3 regions of the Streptomyces sp. NPDC047072 genome follow, and region 2 is predicted to be linked to each of the others. Evidence: riboswitches for the same ligand, from Rfam matches in the RefSeq annotation. Region 2 holds a riboswitch; each other region holds the start of a gene.
The links. A riboswitch is a leader RNA that binds a small molecule or an ion and turns the genes downstream of it on or off. The one in region 2 is predicted to bind S-adenosylmethionine.
Positions count from the first base shown of each region.

Region 1 (6,376 bases), on a different contig from region 2:
GGTGGTCGTACCGTCACCGGCGACGTCGTCCGTCTTCTTGGCGACTTCCTTGACCAGCTCGGCGCCGATCTTCTCGTACGGGTCCTCGAGCTCGATCTCCTTGGCGATGGAGACACCATCGTTGGTGATCGTGGGGGCGCCCCACTTCTTCTCGAGGACGACGTTGCGGCCCTTGGGGCCGAGCGTCACCTTCACGGCGTCCGCGAGCTGGTTCATGCCGCGCTCGAGGCCGCGCCGCGCCTCCTCGTCGAACGCGATGATCTTGGCCATGTGAAGTGGTCCCTCCAGGACTGGGGGTGATTCCTTCGGACCGCGCCCGCGCCCGCGACGGACGGCTCGCCGACCCCGTGGGTTCCTTCCCCACCCGGTCCGCGGGCCTCACCGACCCGGTCCTTCGTTGTCACTCTCACCTTCAGAGTGCTAACGCCAATGATTAGCACTCGACCCCTGCGAGTGCAAGCGCCTCTCGGGGACCGGCCAGCGCGCACACGGCCTCCGCGCGCCTCCCCGGGCATGCCGAAGGGCTCGTAACCCATGACTCCCCATGGGATACGAGCCCTTCGATGAAGAACGAAGAACGACGCTGTTGTTACCCGGCGCGTGCTTCAGCCTGTCGCGAGACGGACCATGTCCGCCTGCGGCCCCTTCTGGCCCTGCGAGATCTCGAACTCGACCCGCTGGCCCTCTTCAAGGGTGCGGTAGCCGTCCATCTGAATCGCGCTGTAGTGGACGAAAACATCCGCACCACCGTCGACCGCGATGAAGCCGTACCCCTTCTCCGCGTTGAACCACTTGACGGTGCCCTGAGCCATGCCTAACTCCCCTATTACTGGCCCTTGCACGGATCCGCACTTCGCGGATCCGGGTCAGACCTCACCCCCCACAGGTTGGGGGCGTGCGCCGGAACGCGTCGACCGCGGCTGAATGTATCTGTCCAACTGCCGTCTGCAACAGGTCAATCGGACGAGAATTCTGGGCAAGACCAGTCAGGAATGTACGGAGAATTCGCCCGAATTCAGGGCAAGTCGGGCTCCACAAAAGGAGCAAAATACGCAAAACACGCGCACACTTTGGCTGCTTCTCATCGCATGCGGAGCGAGAACTCATATGCGTCCGGCATGGAGAAGGACGCTGCTTCCCCAACTGTACCGCGCTCAACCATAGAGAATTGCCCCCTCCGCTTCTCTCACGGAGGGGGCAATCGGATGAACACTCGGTAATTCCTGTTACCGAAGGTAATGACCAGTCATACGGTCACCCCCCGGCGACGGCCGGAATGATCGAGACGCCCGCGCCGTCCGGGGTCGCCGTCTCCAGCCCCTGCTCGAACCGCACGTCGTCGTCGTTCACGTACACGTTGACAAACCGCCGCAGCTTGCCCTGGTCGTCCAGAACACGCGCCGCGATACCGGTGTGGTTCTTCTCCAGATCGGCGATGACCTCGCCGAGCGTGCCGCCCTCGGCGGCGACCTCGGCCTGTCCGCCGGTGTAGGTGCGCAGGATGGTGGGGATGCGGACGGTGACGCTCATGCGAGGCCAGCCTCTCGGAAAGAGTCCAGGTTGGGTCGGATGGTGGCGGTGAGCCCGGTACCGGCCACCGCGTCGAGGGTCTTCAGGCCGTCCCCGGTGTTCAGGACGACCGTGGTCAACGACAGGTCCAGCAGCCCGTTCTCGATCAGCTTGCGGGTCACGCCCACGGTCACGCCACCCGCCGTCTCGGCGAAGATGCCCTCGGTGCGGGCCAGCAGCTTGATCGCGTCGACGACCTGCTCGTCGTTCACGTCCTCCACCGCACCGCCGGTGCGGCGCGCGATGTCGAGCACATAGGGACCGTCCGCCGGGTTCCCGATCGCCAGCGACTTGGCGATGGTGTTCGGCTTCTGCGGCCGTACGACGTCGTGCCCGGCCTTGTACGCCACCGACACCGGCGAGCATCCTTCCGCCTGCGCGCCGAAGATCTTGTACGGCTTGTCCTCGACGAGCCCGAGCTTGATCAGCTCCTGGAGGCCCTTGTCGATCTTCGTGAGCTGGGAGCCGGAGGCGATCGGCACGACCAGCTGGTCGGGGAGCTTCCAGCCGAGCTGCTCGCAGATCTCGTACGCCAGGGTCTTGGACCCCTCCGCGTAGTACGGCCGCAGGTTGACGTTGACGAAGCCCCAGCCCTCGCCAGCCGGGTCGCCGATCAGCTCGGAGCAGAAGCGGTTCACGTCGTCGTAGTTGCCCTCGATGCCGACGAGCTCGCCGCCGTAGATGGCGGCCATGACGATCTTGCCCTGCTCCAGGTCGTGCGGGATGAACACGCAGGAGCGGAAGCCGGCCCGGGCGGCGGCGGCACCGACCGCGCCGGCGAGGTTGCCGGTGGAGGAGCAGGAGAGGGTGGTGAAGCCGAAGGCGCGCGCCGCCTCGATGGCCTGCGCGACGACGCGGTCCTTGAAGGAGTGCGTCGGGTTACCGGAGTCGTCCTTGATATACAGTCCGCCGGTCACGCCCAGCTCGCGGGCTAGGTTGTCGGCCTTGACGAGCTTGGTCCAGCCCGGGTTGATGTTCGGCTTGTCGGCCACGTCCGCGGGGACGGGCAGCAGGGGGGCGTAACGCCAGATGTTCGAAGGTCCCGCTTCGATCTGCTTGCGGAGTTCCTCGGTGTCGTAGGCCGAGAAGTCGTACGCGATCTCCAGCGGGCCGAAACACTCCTCGCACGCGAAGACCGGGCCGAGCGGGACGCGGTGACCGCATTCGCGGCAGCTCAACGCCGACGCGGGACCGAGGTCGACGGAGTTCGTGGTGCTTGCAACAGTCTGCACAGCCATGGAGGCGAGGCCCTTTCTCCTCATCTTCCTCACGACGCATCTCGCCGTGAGACGGATTTGGCACCTTCCCTAGTCGGGAGCCTCGCGTGACGATCGACATTGATCTACGAGAACCGACTGGAGGGTTGCCGGGGCTTCATCGGGCCGTATCCCTCTGCCCCTCTGGATGAGCGGTATGAAGTTGTGAACGGTGGGGCCACCCCGGACATGCGATGGTCACCCGCCTTGTTCAAGACTGTAACCGACGACCGGGACAGTTGAGAGAGTCGTCCGTACCGCGAGATCGATCACACGTGAAGGAGCCGCCTACGTGCTGGAAGAAGTCGAGCGCTGGCTGACCACCCGCTCCTGGTCCGTGACCGACCGCCCCCTGCACCAGATCATGGCCGCCAAGCAGCGCACGGGCCGGACGGTCAGCGTCGTGCTGCCCGCGCTGAACGAGGAGGAGACGGTCGGCGAGATCGTCTCGATCATCCGCCACGACCTGATGCGCCAGGTGCCGCTGGTCGACGAGATCGTCGTCGTCGACTCGGGCTCCACCGACCGCACCGCGGAGGTGGCCGCGGCGGCCGGCGCGCGCGTCGAGCACCGCGACGCGATCCTGCCGCGGCTGCCCGCCGTCCCCGGCAAGGGCGAGGTCCTGTGGCGCTCCCTCCTGGTGACCACCGGGGACATCGTCTGTTTCATCGACGCGGACCTGAAGGAGTTCTCCTCCGACTTCGTCTGCGGCATCGTCGGCCCGCTGCTGACCGATCCGGGGATCGACCTGGTCAAGGGGATGTACGACCGTCCCCTGGGCGGCGCGCAGGGACAGGGCGGCCGGGTCACCGAGCTGATGGCGCGCCCCCTGCTGAACATGCACTGGCCGCAGCTGGCCGGTTTCGTCCAGCCCCTGGGCGGCGAGTACGCGGCGCGGCGCAGCCTGCTCGAACAACTGCCGTTCCCGGTCGGCTACGGCGTCGAACTGGGCATGCTGGTGGACGCCCTGCACCTGGTGGGCCTGGACGCCCTGGCCCAGGTGGACGTGGGCGTCCGCAAACACCGCCACCAGGACGGCCAGGCCCTGGGCCGCATGTCGGCGGCGATCTACCGCACGGCCCAGCTGAGGCTGGCCCGCGGCCACCTCATCCGTCCCTCGCTGACCCAGTTCGAGCGCGGCGAGACCGGCTTCGAGCCGCGCACGTACTCGGTGGACACGGAGGAGAGGCCGCCGATGGTGGAGATCGCGGAGTACATGAAGCGGAAGGCCGCGTAGGACTCGTCACGTCGCGCGGAAACGTTTGAGTGTTTGGGTGCCGGGCTAGGTTTCGAGGCATGGCTTCATCGCACAAGCCCCACGTCCTGGTCGCCTCCAACCGAGGCCCCGTCTCGTACGCCGTAGGCGACGACGGCACGCTCAACGCGAAGCGCGGCGGCGGCGGCCTCGTCTCCGGGCTCTCCGCGATCGGCCCGGAGGCCGGCGCGCTGTGGGTCTGCTCCGCCCTCTCCGACGGCGACCGGGAGGTCGTACGGCAAGGCGTCGGCGAGGACGGCGTCCGCATGCTGCCGATCCCGGCGGACGTACACGCGGACGCCTACAACGGCATCGCCAACTCCGTGCTGTGGTTCGTCCACCACCTGCTCTACCAGATCCCCCTGGAGCCGGTGTTCGACGCGGAGTTCCGCCGCCAGTGGTCGTCGTACGAGACGTACAACCGCGCTTTCGCCGAGGCGCTGGCGGAGGACGCGGCCGACGGCGCGGCGGTCCTCGTGCAGGACTACCACCTGTGCCTGGTGCCGGGCATGCTCCGTGAACTGCGCCCCGACCTGCGGATCGCGCACTTCTCGCACACGCCGTGGGCCCCGCTGGACTACTTCCGGCTGCTGCCGGACGACATCGCCGGGCAGGTGCTGCGGGGCATGCTGGGCGCGGACCGGCTGGGCTTCCTGACCCGGCGCTGGGCGGACGCGTTCACGGCCTGCGCCACGGAGTTCGCGGGCGGGCTCGGACAGACGCGGGTCGGGGTGCACGGGCTGGGCGCGGACGCGGACTTCCTGCGCAAGCGGGCGCACGAGCCGGACGTGAACGACCGGATGGCGGCCCTGCGCGAGGAGATCGGCGCGGGCCGGAAGACCGTCGTGCGGGTCGACCGGACCGAGCTGTCGAAGAACATCGTGCGCGGGCTGCTGTCCTACCGCCGGCTGCTGGAGTCCCGGCCGGAGTGGCGGGAGCGGGTCGTGCACGTGGCGTTCGCGTATCCGTCCCGGCAGGACCTGGCCGTGTACCGGGACTACACGGCGGAGGTGCGGCGGCTCGCGGAGGAGATCAACGCGGAGTACGGCACGGCGGGCTGGACGCCGGTCGTGCTGCACGTCAAGGACGACTTCGCCCGCTCCCTGGCCGCGTACCGGCTCGCCGACGTGGCCCTGGTCAACCCGGTGCGGGACGGCATGAACCTCGTCGCCAAGGAGGTCCCGGTGGTCTCCGACGAGGGGTGCGCGCTGGTGCTGTCCCGGGAGGCCGGGGCGTACGAGGAGCTGGGCGACGACGCGATCGTGGTCAACCCGTACGACATCGAGCAGACGGCGACGGCCCTGCACGAGGCCCTGACGCTGCCCCCGGAGGAACGAGCCGAACGCGCGAAACGCCTCGCGGCGGCGGCCACGGCCCTCCCCCCGGCCCAGTGGTTCCTGGACCAGCTGAACGCGCTGCGGGCGTCATGAGCGACCACACCCCCTCCGTACCCTTGCCGACCCCCACCACCCCCGCCGGTCAGGCCGGTCTGCGTGCTCTGCTCGCCGAGCCGGGCCGGGCCGTCATCGGGCTGGACTTCGACGGGACGCTCGCGCCGATCGTGGCGGACCCGGAGCTCGCGCGGGCGCATCCCGGTGCCGTACCGGCGCTCGCGGCACTCGCGCCGAAGGTCGCGTCCGTGGCCGTGATCACCGGCCGGCCCGCCGAGGTCGCCGTCCGCAACGGCGGCTTCGCCGGTGTCCCCGGTCTGGAGCACCTCGTGGTCCTCGGCCACTACGGCGCCGAGCGCTGGGAGGCGGGGACCGGCAAGGTCACGGCTCCCCCGCCGCACCCGGGCGTGGCCGCGGTCCGGGCGGAGCTGCCCGCGCTGCTCGACGGGACCGGTGCGTGGATCGAGGAGAAGGGCCGGGCCGTGGCCGTCCACACCCGTCGCGCCCCCGATCCGCAGGCCGCGTTCGACACCCTGCGCGCTCCCCTCACCGACCTGGCGGCCCGCCACGGCCTGGTGGTCGAGCCGGGCCGTCTGGTCCTGGAGCTGCGGCCGCCCGGCATGGACAAGGGCGTGGCCCTGCGGGACCTGGCCCACGACCTCTCCGCGGGCGCGGTCCTCTTCGCCGGCGACGACCTGGGCGACCTCCCGGCGTACGGCGCGGTGGACGACCTCCGTGCCGAGGGCACCCCGGGCCTCCTGGTGTGCAGCGGCAGCAACGAGGTGACGGAACTGAGGGACCGGGCGGACGTGGTGGTGGACGGGCCGGGGGGTGTGGTGGACCTGCTGACCGCGCTGGCCGAACACCTCGGCTGACGCAACCCGAGCGGCCGAGGAACCCCCGCG
Region 1 is NZ_JBEYVC010000007.1:41,289-47,664, forward strand. Features, by position in the region: gene groL (chaperonin GroEL) at 1-270, opposite strand, end outside; gene ABZ896_RS04825 (cold-shock protein) at 606-812, opposite strand; gene ABZ896_RS04830 (MoaD/ThiS family protein) at 1,255-1,530, opposite strand; gene thrC (threonine synthase) at 1,527-2,807, opposite strand; SAM riboswitch class I at 2,825-2,980, opposite strand; gene ABZ896_RS04840 (glucosyl-3-phosphoglycerate synthase) at 3,118-4,062, shown strand; gene ABZ896_RS04845 (trehalose-6-phosphate synthase) at 4,122-5,510, shown strand; gene otsB (trehalose-phosphatase) at 5,507-6,346, shown strand.
Region 1: linked by a shared signal. The riboswitch ahead of thrC (threonine synthase) and the one ahead of ABZ896_RS33155 (ABC transporter substrate-binding protein) in region 2 are both predicted to bind S-adenosylmethionine.

Region 2 (6,376 bases):
CCCGAACACCACCACGCCCTGCACCACCGGGATGTCCTGGACCGTGACGGCCGCGGCGGTCACCCGGCCGAGGCCGTCCCGGGAGAACACGGTCTCCACCACCACGGATCCGGCGATCAACTGGCCCACGAGGAGACCGACGACCGTCAGCGCGGGCAGGGACGCGTTGCGCAGCGCATGCCGTAGGTGAACCCGCCAGCGCCCGGCGCCCTTGGCCCGCGCGGTCTCCACGTACGCCTGGTCCAGCGCGGTGAGCAGGCTCTTGGCGAGCACCTGGGCCACCTGCGCGCCGGTCGGGACCGCCAGTGTCAGGGCGGGCAGCACCAGTCCGCGGAGGCCGTCGTTGCCGAAGGCCGGGAACCAGTGCAGCCGGAACGAGAACGTCTCCACGAGCAGCAGGCCGACCCAGAAGGTCGGGACGGACACCCCCAACGGCGGTAGCAACAGCAGGAGTTGCCGCAGCCAGCGTTGGGAGGTGTAGGTCGCCACCACCGCCAGACCTCCGCCGAGGACCACCGCGAGCAGCAGGGCCGCGCCGGTCAGCTGGAGAGTCTGGGGCAGCGCGTCGGCCAGCGTGGCGGTGACCGGGCGGCCGGTCGACACCGAGTCGCCGAAGTCCCCGCGCACCGCCCGGCCCAGGTAGTCGGCGTACTGCGCCGGCACGGGCCTGTCGAAGCCGTACTCGGCGCGCAGGGCGGCCAGTTGCTTCGGGTCGACCTGTCCCGAGTCCATCCCGGCACTGGCCATCGCCGTGACCGGGTCACCGGGAAGGAAGTCCAGCACCAGGAAGGAGACCGTGTAGGCGGCCCACAGCACCCCGACCGCCTGGGCCAGCCGTTTGATCACATAGCGGCGCACGGGTCAGCCGATCCAGGTGTCGTGCAGCTGGATCCGGCTGGAAGCGTCGAAGTTCAGGTCGTGCACCTTGTTCGTCACGCCGAGCTGGGTCTGGAGCTCCACCACGGGCGCGTAGGAGGCGTTCTGCACGATCAACTGCTGTGCCTGAGTGACCAGTTCCTTGCGCTTGGCCGTCTCGCTGGTCGCCGCCTGAGCGGACAGCTCGGTGTCCAGGTCGCCGGCCGGGACGCGGTAGAAGTTGGCCAGCTTGGTGGAGAAGGAGCTGCGCAGGATGTCCGGGTCGGCACGGGTGACGTTCCCCCAGGCCGCGTCGTAGTCGCCGGACTGCAGCGTCGGCGCCAGCTGGGTGACCTGGACCTGCTTGAGGGTCACTTCGATGCCGACGGCCTTGAGTTGCTGCTGGATCAGCTCCAACGCGGGCTGATTGGTGGCCGCGTTGGGGATCCAGGTGATGGCCAGGCTCAGCTTCTTGCCGTCCTTCACCCGGATGCCGTCGGCACCGGTCTTCCAACCCGCCTCGTCCAGCAGGGACTTCGCCTTGGCCGCGTCGAAGGAGAGGCTGGAGGCGAGGTTCGTGTAGTCGGGTGTGGTGTGGGCGAGGACGCTGGTGGCCGCCTGGGTGCCGGTCGGGAAGACGGTGTCGGCGATCTGCTGCCGGTCGACGGCGTACAGGATCGCCTGGCGCACCCTGGTGTCCTTGAGGACCGGCCGGGACTGGTTGAGGCCGAGGCCGAACACGATGCCGGGGTTGGCCCGTCGCAGCAGGGTGACCTGACCGCCCTTGAGCGCCGCCTCGTTGGCCCTGCCGACGCTGCTGATCGCGTCCACCTGGCCGGACTGCAGACTGCCCGCCCGTACCCCCGGCTCCGGTACGACCTTGAAGACCAGCTTGTCCAGGTACGCCTCGCCCTTCTTGGCCCACAGCGAGGAACCCCAGGCGTACCCGGTGCGCTTGGCGAGGGTGATCGACTGGTTCTGGACGTACTGCTTGAGCACGAAGGGCCCGGACCCGATCACGCCGTCACTGCACTTCTGCTGCGGTGTCCTCTTCACGCTCGCCGACGACTCGATGCCCAGCGAGTGGGTCGAAGTGGCCTGCAGAAACTGGGCGTTGGGTTGCGCGAAGGTCACCCGGACGGTGAGCGGGTCGACGACCGTGGTGCTCTTGACGCCGCTCAGATACCCCTCGGCCAGGGTCCCGAGGGCGCCGAGCTTCGGCACGGCGTCGAAGTTGTCCTTGACCACCTGCGCGGTCAGCTTCGAGTCGTCGCTGAAGGTGACCCCCGACCGCAGATGGAAGGTGAACGTCCGGGTGTCGGCGCTGATGTCCCAGCTCTTCGCGAGCCACGGCACGATCTTGCCGGTCTTCGGGTCCTGGTCGGTCAGGGAGTCCACGACCTGACGTACCGAGTAGATGGTCTCGTTGCTGGCGACCTGCTGCGGGTCGACGCAGCCGGCGTCCGACCCCACCGCGAAGGTCAGGGTGCCGCCGGACTTCGGCGCGCCGCCGCCGGTGCCGGAACCGGAGGTGCCCGAACCGCAGGCGGTCAGCAGCACGCTGGTGGTCAGGAGGGCGGTGGCCGCCGCCCATCGGGGGGATCTGAAAGCCGGAAGTGCGTTCACGGAGGGGTCTCCTACTGGTGTCACCAGGCAGGGCGGTGCCGTACGAGGTGCGGCGGCGCATGCGCGCAGGGGGAAGCTGAGGTCAGACGCAGACAGGTGCGACGACGACCGGGGCGTGCCGGATCACGACCGGCGACGGGGGTTCGTCAGGCCTGACAGAGGCAGCTGGTCGAGCGCTTCAGATCGATGTGGCGGCGGCGCGCCAGCCGGGAGAACACGGTGGCGAGGGCGAACGAGGCGCTGTGCCGCATGCCGGTCCTCCCCACTTCCGGCCCCGCTCACGGGGCCACGCGCTTGCGGGGATCATCGGCGATCCCCGCCGGGCTTTCACCTGGAGCACCCCACCGCGTAGGAGGGTTGCCGGTCAGCGAGCCAGGGCTTGACGCTGACACTCCATGCCTTTTGTGATCGTACGGAGCGGTTTCGTCGTACGTCAATGGCGGATCCGGAGCGTGAGACGGCTCATGAACCGCCGCGCTCCCGGGGGATCTTGAGGCCCGCCTCGATCGCCACCGGCAGCCGGTTCTCGGCCGGGGGCAGCGGGCAGGTGGCCAAGTCGGTATAGGCGCAGGGCAGGTTGGCCGCGCGGTTGAAGTCCAGGACGACCGTGCCGTCGGAGGCGGGCGGTTCGACGGACAGGGACCGGTTGGCGGCGTACGTCGTGACACCCGAGGTTGCGTCCGTGAACAGCACCGTCAGCGCGCCCGCACCCCGGCCGGGGAACGCGGTCAGCGCCAACTGCCGCCCCTCCAGCTCGAACTCGACCCGGCCCGGAGCGTCGTAGACGTGCTCGAGACCCTCGACCGCGGCGCCCACGGTGGTCGGCCGCGGCGCGTCGAAGGGCACGTAACGACCCGTCACGACCCAGCGCGGGTCCGGGGCGTAGGCGGGTGTCCCGGTGAACGCGGTGCGCAGCGGCGCGTCCGGATGCCGGGGGCGCACGATGTCGTTGCCGCCGCGCTTGGCGACCTCGATCACGGCGTCGCCCCAGACCGCGTTGACGCCACCGCGCTCGGGCAGCACGCCGAAGCGGTGCTCGCCGCGGGCCGGGTTGCCGTCGACGAGGAGTTCCTCGCCCTCGTCGAGGTCCACCACGACCCCGTCGGGGCCGGTGCGCCAGGCTCCGGGCGCGTCCGGGAAGCGCTGCGGCCGCTCGTCGAGCCAGTACAGGCCGGTGACGGCCAGGAAGCCGTGCGGGTCCGCCAGCCGCGCGTCCTGGGTGCGGTACCAGTCCAGCCAGTGCTCGGTGAAGGCGTGGAGGTCTGTCGATGTCGCTTCGGTGGTCATGCGTACTCCTTCGTCATGCGTGTCTCGTCGTCATGCGCGCCTTACGCCCTGTGGTGCCGTCAGCCCGCCTGCCGGTGGTCCGGCGCGGACCGGCGGGTGAGGGGCTCGCGCAGGCCGAGATGGTCGCGGAGGGTGCCGCCGGTGTACTCGGTGCGGTAGACCCCGCGTTCCTGGAGCTCCGGGACGAGCAGGTCGACGATGTCGTCGAGCCCGTCGGGGATCAGATACGGCGTGACGTTGAAACCGTCGACCGCGCCGTGCCGTACGAAGTGGGCGAACTTGTCGGCCAGGCCGGCCGGGGTGCCCACGTGGCCGCGCTGTGGGCCCAGCGCGATGACGGTCTCGCGCAGCGACCAGCCGTGCGCCTCCGCCTTGGCCCGCCACTCGGCCACGACCGCCCGCGGGTCGGTGATACGGCGCGCGCCGAACGAGCCGTCGTTCTCGGCGACGACCGGATCCTCCTTCGGCAGCGGACCGTTGGCGTCCCGGCCGGACAGATCGATGCCCCACAGCAGCCCGGCGATCCCCAACGCGGTTGCGGGAGTGACCTGTTGGAGCCGGATCCAGCGCTTCTTCTCCTCGGCCTCCGCCTCGGTGGCGCCGATGATGATCTCGGTGCCGGGCAGGATCCGCAGATCGTCGTCGGGCCGTCCGACGGCGCGCAGCCGGGTGCGGATGTCCTGGGCGAAGGTGAGCGCGTCGTCGAAGTCGTCGCCGTGCGCGGAGAAGATCACGTCGGCGTTGCGGGCGGCGAAGTCGCGCCCCTCTCCGGAGTCACCGGCCTGGAAGATCACCGGGTGCCCCTGGGCGCTGCGCGGCAGCGTCGGCGCGAGATCGACGTCGAACTGCGGCCCCCGGTGGCGCACTTGGCGTACGGCACCGGGCGCGGACCACGCGGGCGCGTCCCGCGTGTCGGCGATCGCTCGGTCCTCCCAGCCGTCCCAGAGGGCGCGGGCCACGGTGAGGAACTCCTCGGCGCGCCGGTAGCGGTCGGCGTGGTCGAGGTAGCCGCCGCGCCGGAAGTTGGCGCCGGTCCAGGCGTTGTCGGTGGTCACCACGTTCCAGCCGGCGCGGCCCTCGGAGAGGAGGTCGAGGCCGGAGAGGCGGCGGGCGAGGTCGGCGGGCTCGTTGAAGGTGGAGTTGGAGGTGGAGACCAGGCCGATCCGGCGGGTGACCGCGGCCAGCGCCGCGAGCTGGGTGATCGCGTCCGGGCGCCCGGCCACGTCGAGGTCGTGGATCCGCCCGTCGACCTCGCGCAGCCGGAGCCCCTCCCCGAGGAAGAACGCGTCGAACAGGCCCCGTTCGGCGGTCTGCGCGACCTTGCGGAAGGAGGCCGGATCGATCTGGGAACCGCTCTCGGGGGCCGACCAGATGGTCCAGTGGTTCACGCCCTGGAAGAACACCCCGAAGTGCAGCTGGGCGTCCGGCCGGGGGACGTCGAGGGGATCGGTGCGGGTCATCGGAGTTCCTCCTGGGCGGATGCGACGGACGCAACGGGCGTGACAGTCGCGGCCGCGAAGCGGTTGGCGGGGCGCTCCAGACCCAGGGTCGAGCGCAGCGACGTGCCGGGCAGCGGCCGGGCGACCAGACGGCGCTCCGACAGGGCGGGCAGCACAAGCCGGGAGAGGACGGGCAGGTCCTCGTCGAGCACCAGTGGACGCAGTCGTACGCCGTCGACGTAACTGCTCAACTCCTGGAGCAGGGAGACCAGTTGCTCCGCCGGTCCGATGTGCCGCAGTCTGCCCCGGTCGGCCCACGGGGCGTGCCGCTCCAGATCGGCGACGCGCTCGGCGGCCGTGGCGTCCGGGGTGTCCAGCGCCACCTCGACCTCGGCGAGGACCCGGGGCGTACCGGCCTTGGCGGCGGCCGAGGCGACCGCTTGGAGGTCACGGCCCTCCACCAGGGCGACGTCGAGCAGGTCCGCGGGCACCCGGTCCGGGCGGCCCAGGACGACGAGCTGCCCCTGCGGCGGGCGCGGCACGATCGCCGGGCCCTTGACGGCGTACGTCTCTCCAGTGAAGTCGATGTAGTGGAGCCGGTCGCGGTCGAGGTAGCGGCTGGTGGCCACGGACCGGACGACCGCGTCGTCCTCCCACGAGTCCCACAGCGCCCGCGCCACCTCCACCCCGTCCCGGGACTCCCGGCCCCGCGCCTCGGCGCCGTCGACGAGGGGGCGCCCCCAGGCGCGCGCCGCCTCGGGCCGCTCCTCCTCCGTCACCACCCACCCGGCACGGCCCGCCGAGATGTGGTCCAGAGACGCCAACTGGCCGGAGACATGGAAGGGTTCGGCATACGTGAGCGGGACGACGGGCGCGATCCCGATCGTGCTCGTGGACGCGGCGACGAACGCCGCACGCTCCACCGCGCCGATACGGCCCACGGGGTCCGGGCCGGTTCCGGGCGGCAGCACACCGTCGTCGAGGGTGATCAGGGTGAACCCGGCGTTCTCCGCCGCGGCGGCGACCCGGGACACCCGGCGCGGGGTGAGCAACCGGTCGGGCGAGTGGGCGGCGCGGCGCCAGGCCGCGGGGTGGGCGCCGTCGCCGTCGATCTCGACGGCGAGGTGCAGGGCTGAGCCGGACAAGGGGGTTCCTTCCGAGACACACGC
Region 2 is NZ_JBEYVC010000101.1:5,925-12,300, forward strand. Features, by position in the region: gene ABZ896_RS33150 (ABC transporter permease) at 1-858, opposite strand, end outside; gene ABZ896_RS33155 (ABC transporter substrate-binding protein) at 862-2,481, opposite strand; SAM riboswitch class IV at 2,767-2,881, opposite strand; gene ABZ896_RS33160 (DUF1684 domain-containing protein) at 2,944-3,768, opposite strand; gene ABZ896_RS33165 (NtaA/DmoA family FMN-dependent monooxygenase) at 3,828-5,228, opposite strand; gene ABZ896_RS33170 (LLM class flavin-dependent oxidoreductase) at 5,225-6,352, opposite strand.

Region 3 (6,376 bases), on a different contig from region 2:
GGGGGTCAGGGATCCTCCGACGGCCCGAGCCTCGTGGGCGTCGGCGCCGCGGCCGTCGACTTCCAGGTCGGCACCGGCCGTATGCCGGCCCAGCAGCCGGGCGCACAGGTCCCGCGCAAGAAGGTCGTCTACACGCAGGCCGAGATCGACCAGCTGGCCGCGTACATCTCCTCGCTGGGTGCCGGTCCGTCCGTCCCGACCGAGGCGGAGTACGGCCCCGACGGCGCCGACATCGCCAAGGGCGGCGAGCTGTTCCGCACCAACTGCGCGCAGTGCCACAACTTCACCGGCAAGGGCGGTGCGCTGACGCACGGCAAGTTCGCGCCGACGCTCGAGGGCGTCGACCCGAAGCACATCTACGAGGCCATGCAGACCGGCCCGCAGAACATGCCGTCGTTCCCCGACACCACGCTGTCGGAGCAGAACAAGAAGGACATCATCGCGTACCTGAACGCGGTCAACGGCGACGACACCGTGAGCCCCGGCGGCCTTGAGCTGGGCGGTCTCGGCCCGGTCTCCGAAGGCCTGTTCGCCTGGATCTTCGGCCTCGGCGCGCTGATCGCGGTCGCCGTCTGGGTCGCCGCTCGGACCGCAAAGGCCAAGAAGTCATGAGTAGCCAAGACATTCCAGAAGAGAACCTGCCCGCAGAGCAGGACGCGCACGGCGCGGTAGGGGTGGCGGACGACAAGAACCCGTTCGCCGACCCCGGCCTGCCGCCCCACGAGCACCGGGTGCAGGACATCGACGAGCGGGCCGCCAAGCGGTCCGAGCGCACGGTGGCCATGCTGTTCACCGTCTCGATGCTCTCCACGGTCGGCTTCATCGCCTCGTACGTGGGCATCCCCCACGACAAGTCGATCTTCGTCTTCCCGATCGGCCACATCAACGCGCTGAACTTCGCGCTGGGCCTGACCCTCGGTCTCGCCCTCTTCGCGATCGGCGCGGGCGCGGTCCACTGGGCCCGCACCCTGATGTCCGACGAGGAGATCGCCGACGAGCGGCACCCGATCGAGGCGGCCCCCGAGGTCAAGGCCAAGGTCATGGCCGACTTCAAGCAGGGCGCCAAGGAGTCCGCGCTCGGCCGTCGCAAGCTGATCCGCAACACGATGTTCGGCGCGCTGGCCCTGTTCCCGCTCTCCGGCGTCATGCTGCTGCGCGACCTCGGCCCGCTGCCCGGCACCAAGCTGCGCCACACCCTGTGGGCCAAGGGCAAGCTGCTCGTCAACATGAACACCAACGAGCCGCTGCGTCCCGAGGACGTCGCGGTGGGCTCCCTCACCTTCGCCAAGCCCGAGGGCCTGGAGGAGCACGACGAGGAGTTCCAGACCGAGATCGCCAAGGCCGCCCTGATGATCGTCCGGATCCAGCCGGACAACATCAAGGACAAGCGCGAGCTCGAGTGGTCGCACGAGGGCATCGTCGCGTACTCGAAGATCTGCACCCACGTCGGTTGCCCGATCTCCCTGTACGAGCAGCAGACGCACCACGTGCTCTGCCCCTGCCACCAGTCCACCTTCGACCTCTCCGACGGCGCCCGGGTGATCTTCGGCCCCGCCGGCCACGCCCTGCCGCAGCTGCGGATCGGCGTGAACGACGAGGGCTACCTCGAAGCACTCGGTGACTTCGCGGAGCCCGTCGGTCCTGCTTTCTGGGAGCGCGGATGAGCACTACAGAGACCACCGGGTCGCGCTCGCGCGACAAGGCCCCGGCCGGCGAGCGCGTCGCCGACTGGGCGGACGGCCGCCTCGGGATCTACTCCCTGGCCAAGTCCAACATGCGCAAGATCTTCCCCGACCACTGGTCGTTCATGTTGGGCGAGGTCTGCCTCTACAGCTTCATCATCATCATCCTCACGGGTGTGTATCTGACGCTGTTCTTCCACCCGTCGATGAACGAGGTGGAGTACCACGGCAGCTACGTCCCGCTGCAGGGCCAGCTGATGTCCGAGGCGTTCAACTCGACCATGCACATCTCCTTCGATGTGCGCGGTGGTCTGCTGATCCGGCAGATCCACCACTGGGCGGCGCTGATCTTCCTCGCCGGCATGTTCGTGCACATGATGCGGGTGTTCTTCACGGGCGCGTTCCGCAAGCCGCGTGAGGTCAACTGGCTGTTCGGCTTCCTGCTGTTCGTCCTCGGCATGTTCACCGGCTTCACCGGTTACTCGCTCCCGGACGACCTGCTCTCCGGCACCGGTGTCCGCTTCATGGAGGGCGCGGTCCTGTCCGTGCCGATCGTCGGCACGTACCTGTCGTTCTTCCTCTTCGGCGGCGAGTTCCCGGGCGGCGACTTCGTGGCCCGCTTCTACTCGGTCCACATCCTGCTGCTGCCGGGCATCATGCTCGGTCTGGTGGTCGGCCACCTGATCCTGGTCTTCTACCACAAGCACACGCAGTTCGCGGGCCCCGGAAAGACCAACAAGAACGTCGTCGGCATGCCGCTGCTGCCGGTCTACATGGCCAAGGCCGGAGGCTTCTTCTTCCTGGTCTTCGGTGTCATCGCGGCCATCGCGGCGGTCGCCTCGATCAACCCGATCTGGTCCATGGGCCCCTACCGTCCGGACCAGGTGTCGACCGGCGCCCAGCCCGACTGGTACATGGGCTTCTCCGAGGGCCTGATCCGTGTCATGCCGGGCTGGGAGATCAACTTCTGGGGCCACACGCTGGTCCTGGGCGTGTTCATCCCGCTGGTGATCTTCCCGCTGGTCCTGGTCTCGATCGCGGTCTACCCGTTCATCGAGTCCTGGGTCACCGGCGACAAGCGCGAGCACCACATCCTGGACCGGCCGCGCAACGCCCCGACGCGTACCGCGTTCGGTGCCGCGTGGATCTCCTGGTACTTCGTGCTGCTGATCGGTGGCGGCAACGACCTGTGGGCCACGCACTTCCACCTGTCGATCAACTCCATCACCTGGTTCGTACGGGTCGGCTTCTTCGTGGTGCCGGTCCTGGTGTTCCTCGCCACCAAGCGGGTCTGCCTCGGCCTCCAGCGCCGGGACAAGGACAAGGTGCTGCACGGGCGCGAGTCCGGCATCATCAAGCGCCTGCCGCACGGTGAGTTCATCGAGGTGCACGAGCCGCTCAGCCAGGAGCAGCTGCACACGCTCACGGCGCACGAGCAGTACGCGCCGGCCGAGATCGGCCCCACGGTCGACGAGAACGGCGTCGAGCGGAAGGTCGGACGGTCGCAGAAGCTGCGCGCCAAGCTCAGCGAGGCGTACTACGGCGAGGAAGCCCAGATCGCCAAGCCGACCGTCGAGGAGTACAAGGAGATCACGAGCGGCCACGGCCACCACTGATCACTGTTTGTCGCTGCGCTCGCCACGCGCGGTGGAAGGGCCCCCGTCCGGTCTTCGGACGGGGGCCCTTCGCCATGCTCCGGGCTGGATAGGGTGGCGGCGAACACACCTTTATTCGAAGTACGACGATCAGGAGCGGCCGTATGAGCGCTGTGACCCCCGCTGGAGGCGACACCGCGGCGGGCCGTTCCTGGCCCGAGGTGCTGAACGCGCTGCTGTACGGCCGCGACCAGAGCGCCGACGCGACGGCCTGGGCGATGGACCAGATCATGCGGGGCGAGGCGACCGACGCGCAGATCGCCGGTTTCGTGGTGGCCCTGCGGGCCAAGGGCGAGACCGTCGAGGAGATCACCGGCCTGGTGCGGGCGATGTACGAGCACGCGAACGTCATCGAGGTGTCCGGGCCGAACGTCGACATCGTCGGCACGGGCGGGGACGGCGCGAAGACGGTCAACATCTCCACGATGTCGGCGCTCGTGGTCGCCGGAACGGGCGCGAAGGTCGTCAAGCACGGCAACCGCGCGGCCTCCTCGGCGTCGGGTTCCTCGGACGTCCTGTCGCACCTCGGCGTCAACCTCGACCTGACCCCGCAGCGGGTGGCCGAGGTGGCCGAGGAGGCCGGAATCACCTTCTGCTTCGCCATCAAGTTCCATCCGGCGCTGCGTCACGCGGGCGCCGCACGCGGCCAGTTGGGCATCCGCACGGTGTTCAACGCCCTCGGTCCGTTGACCAACCCGGCGAAGGTGAAGGCGCAGGCGGTGGGGGTCGCCGACCCGCTGATGGCGCCGATCGTCGCCGGCGTCTTCGCCGAGCGCGGCAACTCCTCCCTGGTCTTCCGCGGCGACGACGGCCTCGACGAGCTGACGACCACCGCGACGTCCCGGGTCTGGCTCGTCCGCGACGGCAAGGTCACCGAGGAGACCTTCGACCCGAGGGACGTCGGCCTCGACCTCGTGCCCGTCGAGGCCCTGCGGGGCGGCGACCCGGCACACAACGCCGAGGTCGCCCGCAGACTGCTGGACGGCGAGAGAGGCCCGGTGCGGGACGCCGTGCTCCTGAACTCCGCCGCCGCGCTGGTGGCCCTGAACCCCGGCTCCGGGACGCTCGCCGAGCAGCTGCGGGCCGGGATGGACCAGGCCGCCGAGTCGATCGACTCGGGGGCGGCGAAGCGGGCGCTGGAGCGCTGGGTGGCCGCCAGCAACGCCTGACGCACGCGGGGACGTCGTCCCGCGATCCGGACACGGGTTGCGGGCCGACGATCACATCGCGTACGTTCTTTGACCAGGTCATGAGTGACAGTCATGAGGCCCCGGCCGACTGTCCGGCAACCCTCCGTCCGTGGCGGGGTGCCCCGGGTGAAGACCAGGCCGTGAACAGCAAGGTTCATGGCAAGCGCGGATCCCTCCTGAAACCAGGGATCCTGGTCCTTCGAGGGGTTGCCATGTCTGTCTCCACCGTTGCCGCCGCCCAGGCTGTTTGTGCCCAGTTGCCCGTTCTGGGCCGGGATGTCACCGTCCCGCTCGTCACCGGTGGCGAGGTCACCTACGCGGCCCTCGACTACGCGGCCAGCGCCCCCGCTCTCCAGCGCGTCTGGGACGACGTGGCCGCCTACGCGCCCTACTACGGCAGCGTGCACCGCGGGGCCGGCTACCTCTCCCAGCTCTCGACCGACCTCTTCGAGAACGCCCGGAAGACCGTCGCGGAGTTCCTGGACTGCCGTGAGGACGACCAGCTGATCTTCACCCGGTCGACCACCGACTCGCTCAACCTCCTCGCCGCGGCCCTCCCCGCGAACTGCCAGGTCTTCGTCTTCGAGACCGAGCACCACGCGAGCCTGCTGCCCTGGAAGGACGCCCGGGTCACCTACCTCAACGCCCCGCGCACCCCGCGCCAGGCCGTCGAGACCCTGGAGAAGGCCCTCGCCGACCGCGACCCTCAAGGCCCGGCCCTGGTCTGCGTCACCGGCGCCTCCAACGTCACCGGTGAGCTGTGGCCCGTACGTGAGTTGGCCGCCGCGGCCCACGCCCACGGCGCCCGGATCGTCCTCGACGCCGCCCAGCTCGCCCCGCACCACCCCGTCTCCGTGCAGGACCTCGACGTCGACTGGGTCGCCTTCTCCGGCCACAAGCTCTACGCCCCCTTCGGATCCGGTGTCCTGGCCGGCCGCGCGGACTGGCTCAAGGCGGCTGCCCCCTACCTCGCGGGCGGCGGCGCCAGCCGCAAGGTCACCCGGCGCGAGGACGGCGGCGTGGACGTGGAGTGGCACGACAGCGCCGCCCGCCACGAGGCCGGCTCCCCGAACGTCATCGGCGCCTACTCCATCGCCTCCGCCTGCAAGGCCCTCACCGAGGCCGGCTTCGACACCCTGGTCGCCCGTGAGCAGCACCTGATCGAGAAGGTGAAGGCGGGCCTCGCCGAGGTCCCCGAGGTCCGCGTCCTCTCCCTCTTCGGCGACGACGCCCCCCGCGTCGGCGTGATCTCCTTCGTCGTCGAGGGCTGGAACAGCTCCCACTTCGCCGCCGCCCTCTCCGCCGAGTACGGCATCGGCGTCCGCGACGGCCTCTTCTGCGCCCACCCCCTCGTCCGCACCCTGCTCGGCAGCGACCCGCAGAGCCAGGGCGAGTGCGGCGCCCCCGAGGCCGCGCCCGGCGAGAAGTCCCTCAACGCGATCCGGGTGAGCTTCGGCGCGGGCACCCCGGACGAGCATGTGGAGCGTTTCGTGAAGGCAGTGAAGGAACTGGTGACGGACGGCGCGAAGTGGCGCTACCGCACCGAGGACGGGCGCTGCGTCCCGGCCGTCTGACCCTCTGACCCTTACCTACGGCGTATACGCTCGCCCCACAGCCGTACGAGGCAGGGGGAGCGCGGGGTGCAAGAGCTGCGGGAGACCGATCCGCGGACCATCGGACCGTACGGGGTCCTGGGCAGACTCGGGTCGGGCGGCATGGGCGAGGTCTATCTCGCCGAGGCACGCGGCGGGCTGCGGCTCGCGGTGAAGGTGGTGCGGGCCGAGCACGCGGAGGACCGCACCTTCCGGGCCCGCTTCCGGCACGAGGTGCGGGCCGCGCAGACCGTCGG
Region 3 is NZ_JBEYVC010000209.1:11,003-17,378, forward strand. Features, by position in the region: gene ABZ896_RS46470 (c-type cytochrome) at 1-612, shown strand, start outside; gene ABZ896_RS46475 (Rieske 2Fe-2S domain-containing protein) at 609-1,664, shown strand; gene ABZ896_RS46480 (ubiquinol-cytochrome c reductase cytochrome b subunit) at 1,661-3,298, shown strand; gene trpD (anthranilate phosphoribosyltransferase) at 3,442-4,506, shown strand; SAM riboswitch class IV at 4,583-4,699, shown strand; gene ABZ896_RS46490 (aminotransferase class V-fold PLP-dependent enzyme) at 4,740-6,101, shown strand; gene ABZ896_RS46495 (serine/threonine-protein kinase) at 6,168-6,376, shown strand, end outside.
Region 3: linked by a shared signal. The riboswitch ahead of ABZ896_RS46490 (aminotransferase class V-fold PLP-dependent enzyme) and the one ahead of ABZ896_RS33155 (ABC transporter substrate-binding protein) in region 2 are both predicted to bind S-adenosylmethionine.